Regions from separate parts of the Glutamicibacter sp. ZJUTW genome, predicted to be linked through region 1. Evidence: riboswitches for the same ligand, from Rfam matches in the RefSeq annotation. Region 1 holds a riboswitch; the other holds the start of a gene.
The links. Region 1 has a riboswitch for S-adenosylmethionine ahead of F0M17_RS01285 (acyl-CoA dehydrogenase family protein). Riboswitches for the same ligand answer to the same signal wherever they lie in the genome.
Positions count from the first base shown of each region.

Region 1 (4,033 bases):
TCTTCGCGGGCGTTCAGCGCACCGTAGGTGTTGAAGTCCAGGTTCCGGTAAACCAGCTGCGCGCCGTCTTCTTCGGCGGCGGCCATGATTGGATCCAGGCCGCTCCAGGCATCGACCGAACCGTTGACCAGCGCGGTGCGGCCATCGGCATGCTGCAGGTTCTGCAGCTTGATGTCATCTTCGCTCAGTCCCGCGGTGTCCAGAGCCTGGAGCAGGAAGAAGTAGGGATCGGTGCCCTTGGTGGCGGCCACGGTCTTGCCTGCCAGGTCTTCAACGGACTCGATCTTTGAATCCTTGTCCACTACCAGGGCTGCCCATTCCGGCTGGGAGTACAGGGCGACGGTCTTGATTGGTGCACCGTTGGAACGGTTCAGCAGCGCTGCGGAACCGGCGGTGGAACCGACATCAATAGCACCGGCGCGAAGCGCCTCATTGGCCTTGTTGGAACCTGCGGACTGGATCCACTCGACGTCAACGCCCTGTTCCTTGGCGGCCGCATCCAGCCATCCCTTTTCCTTGAGCACCAGGCTCAGCGGGTTGTACGTGGCAAAGTCGATGGACAAGGTCTGATCACCGGAGTCGGCCGTAGCGTTTTCGCCAGCGCAGCCGGTCAGGGCAACTGCGCCCATGAGCAAAGCGGCGGCGGACAGTGCGGTGCGGCGGGAGAAGCGGTTCAAGAGCATGGAGAATCCTAGAATTATGCGTGCAAGCGGATGGACGATAGGGCAAAGAGCAAGGATCGCCGAGGATCCAATGCGTTCCCTGGATTAATGGTTGGTTGGGTCGACGCCGAGCAGGCGCAGCAGGTGCAGGCGATCGGCAACGAACTTCTCGTCCGTGTGCCGGCGCGGTTGCCCGGCGGAGATCGCTAGGTCTTCGATGACACCAGCCGCGCCGTTCCCGGTGCTGCGTCCCAAGACGATAACGCGGTCAGCCAAGGTCAAAGCCTCGTCCACGTCATGGGTCACCATGAGTACCGTGGTGGGGAATGATGCGTGAATTGAGAGCAGCAAATCCTGCATCTTCAGGCGGGTCAGGGCATCGAGTGCGCCGAAGGGCTCATCGAGAAGCAATACGCCCGGGCGGCGGGCCAGCGCGCGAGCCAGCGAAACACGCTGGGCCATGCCGCCGGAAATCTCCCGCGGGCGCAGGCTGGCTGCATGGCTCAGCCCGGTCAGCTCGATCAGCTCATCAATCAGCGCGTCGCCAGAGGCCTTCTCGGTTCCTGGGGCCAGACCCAGCGCAATGTTCTCGCGCACCGATCGCCACGGCAGCAGCCGTGGTTCCTGGAAAGCAACGGCGCATAGCTCGTTGATGCCGTTGACCTCGTGGGTGCCTGTGCGGATGTCACCGGTGGAGGGGTGGTCCAACCCGGAGACCGAACGCAGCAGCGTGGATTTTCCGCAGCCGCTGGCGCCTAGGATCGCGAGTACTTGGCCGGCTGGAATGTGCAAGTTGATGTCGGCCAGCACGGTGCGGCTTTCCTTCTTTGTGGTGAAGGTCCGCGACACGTTGCTGAATTGGACGTCCAGTGCGGTTGAGGTGGTTGAAGTTGCCTCGGGCGCTGCAATGGTAAGAGCCATATCAATCTCCATCGGTCCTGGCGGTAGCACCGGCCTGCGGAGGTGGAGCTCCGAAGGTGGTTGCTGCGGCGTCAAAGAGCCAGATCTCTCGGCCGCTCGGGATGGTTACCCTTCTATTACAGCGAGTCGAACGATTTGGACGCAAATCTTGCGTAACATGAAAAAATCTTCGACAACTGCGTCACATTGCCCAGAAATTTCGTTATTTATTTCACCTAGGTCCGGTTTGATCGACTGCAAGCCAATCCGTGCAACTCATCTTCGATGGGACGGCGATTAGGCTGTGGGAATTGAGCCTAGGGCCTCCACGCTCTGAGGCGAAATATGACTTCGCGGCTTGGAAGGGCCGGATTATTACCGTTACAAATGAATGACGACCCATCCAGAGCGGCTGAGAGATCTGGCTCCATGACGCCGCAGCAACCACCCGAAGAGCGGGACGGTGCTACCGCCAGGACCGATGGAAAGAATTGAGAACCCTGATGCCTATTGGCGAATCACCGAATGCCCCAGGGCTGGACTTCAACCAGCTCAGCGATCCTTCGCAAGCCAGCGCTCTGGAACTGGACAAGTTCGAGGAGCAGCTGCCCACCCGGCAGCTGCTCAAGATCACCCCTGGCCCCGGCGCGGATGAGCAGTACGACCGGCTGGCCGAAATCTTCCGCCCGGTCTTCGCCCAGATCGCCGCGACCGCCAAGGACCGCGACCTGAACCGCGTGCTTCCCTTCGAGCAGGTAGGCCTGCTGAACCGCGAGCGCTTCGGCGCACTGCGCCTTCCCGTGGCCGACGGCGGCTACGGTGCGCGGCTGGTGGATGTCTTCCGCCTGCTCATCGAGCTCTCCGAGGCCGACTCCCATGTAGGCCAGCTGTGGCGCGCGCATATCGCTTTTGTCGAGAATGTGCTGGCACTGGAAGACGAGGCGCTGCGCAAGAAGTGGGTGGCCCGCATCGCCGCCGGGCAGATTGTCGGCAACGCCTACACCGAGCGCGGCGGCAACGCCCTGGGCACCTTGAATACGAAGGCCAGCTTCGTGGACGGGCGCTGGGTAGTCGACGGCGAGAAGTACTACTGCACCGGCACCATCTTTGCCGACTGGACCACTGTTGCGGTGGCCCACCCTGAGCTTGCCGGACGCCAGATCGCGGTGGTGTCCACCCAGCGCAGCGGCGTCAAGATCCTCGATGACTGGGACGGATTCGGCCAGGGCCTGACCGGAACCGGCACCACCGAATTCCATCAGGTCCCGGTGGACTGCTTCATGCCGCAGCAGCGCAACGACTCCGAAGCGGCGATCTTCCAGCTGGTGCTCATGTCCGTGCAGGCAGGCATCGCCCGCGCCGCGCTGAACGACCTGCGCAGCGCCGTGCAGGCACGCACCCGCATCTTCACCACCGGAACCGGGGTGCCGGTGTACCAGGAACCCCAGGTCCTGCAGCTGGTGGGCGAGGTGTCCGCGGAGTCCTTCGCCGCTGACTCGGTGGTGATCGGCGCGGTGCTCGAAGTCGAGGCGGCCCTGGGCGATCCGGGACTGAACGACGAGGAACGCTATGCGGTCTGCGAGCTGGCCGCCAACCGTGCCCAAACCGTGGTGCAGCCGCTGGCCATCGGGGTGACCAGCAAGCTCTTCGACGGGCTGGGTGCCTCGTCCACCAGAAGCGGCTGCAACCTTGACCGGCACTGGCGCAATGCGCGCACCATCGCCACGCACAACCCGGCGATCTACAAGGCGCGCATCGTCGGGGACTACGAGATCAACGGAGTCCAGCCGCAGCGGCTGTCCGTCACCGGCGAAGATTCGACCCAGCGGGCCTGAGCGCCCGCGACGCAAACCAGATACTTTCCATGAACATCGACCTAATGGGGGCAAAGACATGAGCGAGAACAAGCGCGAGATCCTATTCAACGCATTCGACATGAACTGCGTGGTGCACCAGTCGCCGGGCCTGTGGCGCCACCCGCAGGACAAAGCCGCCGACTACAAGACCATCGGCTACTGGACCCACCTGGCCAAGGTGCTGGAAGAGGGCAAGTTCGACGGGTTGTTCCTGGCCGATGTGCTGGGCACCTACGACGTGTTCAACGACAGCAACGAGTCCCCGCTGCGCACCGGCGCCCAGGCCCCGGTCAACGACCCGTTCATGCTGGTCTCCGCGATGGCAGCGGTCACCGAGAACCTGGGCTTCGGTGTCACCGCCGGCACCGCCTACGAGCACCCGTACCCGTTCGCCCGCCGCCTGGCCACCCTGGACCACCTGACCAACGGCCGCGTGGGCTGGAACGTGGTCACCGGCTACCTGCCCTCCGCCGCGCGCAACATGGGCCAGGACGACCAGATGGAGCACGACGAGCGCTACAACCACGCGGACGAGTACCTTGAGGTCGTCTACAAGCTGCTCGAAGGCTCCTGGGAGGAGGACGCGGTGCAGGCCGACAAGGCCAGCGGCATCTA
Region 1 covers NZ_CP043624.1:261,514-265,546, forward strand. The annotation lists gene F0M17_RS01275 (aliphatic sulfonate ABC transporter substrate-binding protein) at 1-683, opposite strand, end outside; gene F0M17_RS01280 (ABC transporter ATP-binding protein) at 768-1,583, opposite strand; SAM riboswitch class I at 1,589-1,691, opposite strand; SAM riboswitch class I at 1,959-2,050, shown strand; gene F0M17_RS01285 (acyl-CoA dehydrogenase family protein) at 2,066-3,397, shown strand; gene F0M17_RS01290 (LLM class flavin-dependent oxidoreductase) at 3,456-4,033, shown strand, end outside.

Region 2 (4,033 bases), 700 kb from region 1:
GCCGATTACTGGCGGAACCGCTTCAGTCTTTAAAGGCTTGCCAAACTTCGCCCAGATTCTAGTCTCCGAAGACCAAGGTCCGAAGCACCCCGTCCAGCTGCGTCGCATCGGTCAAGAATCCGTCATGGCCAATGGGCGAATCGATGTAGTGCACCGGCTTCGGCTTGGCCAGCGACGAGGCCAGCTTCACCGACTGCTCGGGGAAGTACAAGCGGTCGGTGGTAACCGCGGCAACCACCACGTTGACCTTCTCCAGGCGCGCCAGGGCGGCCTCCAGGGATTCATGGCCACGAGCAACATCGTGGCTCATCAGCGCCTCGGTCAGCACCAGATAGCTGTTCGCGTCGAAACGATTCACCAGCTTGCTGGCCTGATGGTCGAGGTAGCTTTCCACCTGGTATCGCCCGCGCGGCCCGTCCAGCTGGCCCGTCGGCTTCTCGCCATCCTGCGGATTGCGCGAGAAACGGGTTTCCAGCTCGGCCTCGGAACGGTAGGTGATGTGGGCCAGGCGGCGAGCCAGGCCGAGACCGGCGTCAGGACGGGCATCGTTGCCGTAGTAATCGCCATTGCAGAAGTGCGGATCCAAGCGGATGGATTGGGTTTGCACCTGCGCAAAGGCAATTTGCTCGGCAGTCGCCCGGGCGCTAGAGGCCATCACGACCAGGTTCTTGACCTGCTCGGGGAACTCGACAGCGTATTCCAGCGCGCGGGCACCGCCCATCGAACCGCCGATGACCGCATGCCAGGATTCGATTCCCAGCTGCTTGGCCAGCCGCGCCTCGAGGCGCACCGAGTCCTTGATGGTGACGAAAGGGAATCTGGAGCCGTAAGGCAGGCCCTGCTCGTCCAAGGACGAGGGGCCGGTGGATCCATTGCAACCACCCACCATGTTGATGGACACGACAAAGTACTCATTGGTGTCAACCGTGGCGCCGGGGCCAACGAAGCCTTCCCACCAGCCGGCGCTGTGCGAATCGCCTTGGGCGACGTGGGCGTCACCGGTGAGTGCATGCATCACCAGCACCGCGTTGGAGCCATCAGCTGCTAGCTTCCCCCACGTCTCGTAGGCCAGCACCACGTCGGGAAGGTATCCACCGAATTCAAAGTGGTACTCCCCCACGGAACTACGGCGCAAAATGCCGTCTTGTCCGCCAGCGAGCTCTTCGGCGCGCAGAGTATCTTCAGTAGTCACAATGGATGGCATGCCTAGAGGGTTTCCTGCAATTCCTTGTTTTCAAGGGCCGCAACAGCTTCGAAGCCCAGCTCAAGATCGGCCAGGATGTCCTTGATGTTTTCCAGCCCGACGCTCAGCCGCACCAGTCCCGGGCTCACACCGGCGGCAATCTGCTCCGCTTCGGAGAGCTGGGCGTGGGTGGTGGAGGCCGGATGGATGACCAGCGAGCGCACGTCGCCGATGTTCGCGACGTTGGAGTGCAAGACCAGTGCGTCCACGAATGCCTGTCCGGCTTCCGCGCCGCCCTCCAGCTCGAAGGCGATGATCGAGCCAGCGCCGTGATCGCTGTACTTCTGCGCGCGCTCATGCCACGGAGAGGACTGCAGGCCGGCGTAGGCGACCTTCTGCACTTCCTCGCGGGCTTCGAGCCAGTTGGCAACTTCCACTGCGTTCTGGCCGTGGCGCTCAATGCGCAGCGACAGGGTTTCCAGGCCTTGGGCGATCAAGAACGCATTGAACGGCGCCACTGATGAACCCAGATCGCGCAGCAGCTGCACGCGTGCCTTGAGGATGTAGGCCAGATTCGCGCCGAGGATGCCGTTGACGCCCAGGTCGCGGGCGAAGACCAGGCCGTTGTAGGACTCGTCCGGGGTGTTGAATCCCGGGAAGCGTTCGGCGTCCTTGGCGAAGTCGAAGTTGCCCGAGTCCACGATGACCCCGGCGATGGCATTGCCGTGGCCGCCAAGGAACTTGGTGGCCGAATGGATCACGATATCGGCGCCCCACTCGATGGGGCGGATCAGGTATGGCGTGGCCAGGGTGTTGTCCACCAGCAGCGGCACGCCGGCTTCGTGGGCGATCTCCGAGATGCCCTCGATATCCAGCACGTCCTGCCGAGGATTGGAGATGCTTTCGCCGAAGAAGGCCTTGGTGTTCGGGCGCACCGCGGCACGCCATTCGTCCAGGTTGTCCGGGTCGGAGACGAAGCTGACTTCGATGCCCAAGCGCTTGAGCGTGTGCTTGAGCAGGTTCTGGGTTCCGCCGTACAGGCTCGGGCTGGCTACCAGATGGTCGCCGGCTTCGGCCAGGTTCAGGATGGCGAAGGTGGTGGCGGCCTGTCCCGAGGACAGCAGCAGCGCGCCAACGCCGCCTTCCAGATCAGCGATGCGGGTTTCCACGGCGTCGGTGGTCGGGTTGCCGATACGGGTGTAGATCGGTTCCAGTTCCTGCAACGCGAAACGGGCAGCGGCACTCTCGGCGCTCGGGAAGACAAAGGAAGTGGTTTGGAAAATCGGGAGAGCTCGCGCTCCGGTCGTCGGATCCGGGGTCTGGCCGGAATGGATCTGACGGGTTTCAAATGACCAGTTGTTGCTCATGGTTTCCTCCAAATAGCGTTTCATGACTATGGGGGTACGCCGCTGAAAAGACACCGACAGGAAGCACCGTATCGAAACGACTTCCAGGGGGTAACCCGCGCTTGTCCTTGATGCCTTGTGCATTCAAGGGCCAGGTCTTCACCCGGGGCACCCCACCGCGGTTGGAGGGTTGCCGCCCAGTAAGCCGGGGCTTGTTACTGGAACTCATGACCTGCTATCAGTTTGCCCGAAAACCGAAGATCTTTGCAACGCAGTGGACCAGGATTGGACTCAATCGGTCATATTTCGCGAATTCCGCAGATTTTCCGCAGAGTATTCGATAACATCAGCGCACTTAGGGGAGCCTAAGTAGAGACTCGCATCACATGTTGCCATGATGGGCACATGATGAGGCTAGATCACGTAAGTTATGCATGCGGCCCGGACGGGCTGCTGCCAACCGCTGAAAGAATCTCCGAGTCCCTGGGACTGGAATTCGTCAAGGGCGGCGTGCATCCACGATTCGGAACACGCAATGTCATCTTCCCGCTCAAGCATGGCCAGTACCTGGAAGTGGTTGAAGTCCTGAACCACCCGGCCAGCGACAAGGCTCCCTTCGGCCAGGCCGTGCGCGCCCGCTCGGAGCTCGGCGGCGGATGGATGGGATGGTGCGTCTCCGTGGAGGATCTATCCAGTGCCGAAGACCGCTTGGGCCGCAAGTCCGTGCCGGGGAACCGCAAGTTCCCGGATGGCCGCGAACTTACCTGGCAGCAAATCGGCATCAAGGGCCTGATCGCTGATCCGCAGGTCCCGTACCTGATTTCCTGGGATGAAGGCTCCGAGCCGTTGCATCCGTCCAAGGCGCTGGAGCCTGTCGGCGAGATCAGCCAGATCTCCATCGCCGGCTCACGCGATCGGGTGCTGGATTGGCTGGGCCAGCCGCAGAACGTCAATTTGGGCGCCGTCACCATGCAATATGAAGCGCCGAATGGCACTCCGGGCATCATGTCGGTAACCTTTGAAACCGAGTCCGGCACCGTGGTGCTGTAGGAAACTCGGAAACGAACGCAGGTAGGCGGGGACAATGGCGTCCCCACCTACCTTTTTCGTTAATGGCGTTTCAGTCGCTGGCGCAGGCCTTCGGGCACTACTGGCCGATTCCGATGGCAGGCCCAATCAGCGCGTAGCCGACGAAGCCGATAGCATCGAGCAGGAAGTGCGCGATGACCAGCGGCATCACCCGGCCGTACTTCTGGTACACCCAGCCGAAGACGATGCCCATGAGCATATTGCCGATCATCGGCCCCACGCCCTGGTAGAGGTGGTAGCTGCCGCGGAGCACTGCAGAACCGATAATGGTGCTCCACAGTCCCAGCTTCAGCTTCTTGGCATAGGTGAACAGGAAGCCGAGCATCAGCATTTCTTCGAGCACTGCATGGCGTACAGCCGACAGCAGCAGCACGGGGACGCTCCACCAATAATCACCGAGATTGGCTGCTGACAG
Region 2 covers NZ_CP043624.1:959,992-964,024, reverse strand. The annotation lists gene F0M17_RS04530 (homoserine O-acetyltransferase) at 59-1,204, opposite strand; gene F0M17_RS04525 (bifunctional o-acetylhomoserine/o-acetylserine sulfhydrylase) at 1,207-2,550, opposite strand; SAM riboswitch class IV at 2,643-2,762, opposite strand; gene F0M17_RS04520 (VOC family protein) at 2,935-3,579, shown strand; gene F0M17_RS04515 (CPBP family intramembrane glutamic endopeptidase) at 3,677-4,033, opposite strand, start outside.
Region 2: linked by a shared signal. The riboswitch ahead of F0M17_RS04525 (bifunctional o-acetylhomoserine/o-acetylserine sulfhydrylase) and the one ahead of F0M17_RS01285 (acyl-CoA dehydrogenase family protein) in region 1 are both predicted to bind S-adenosylmethionine.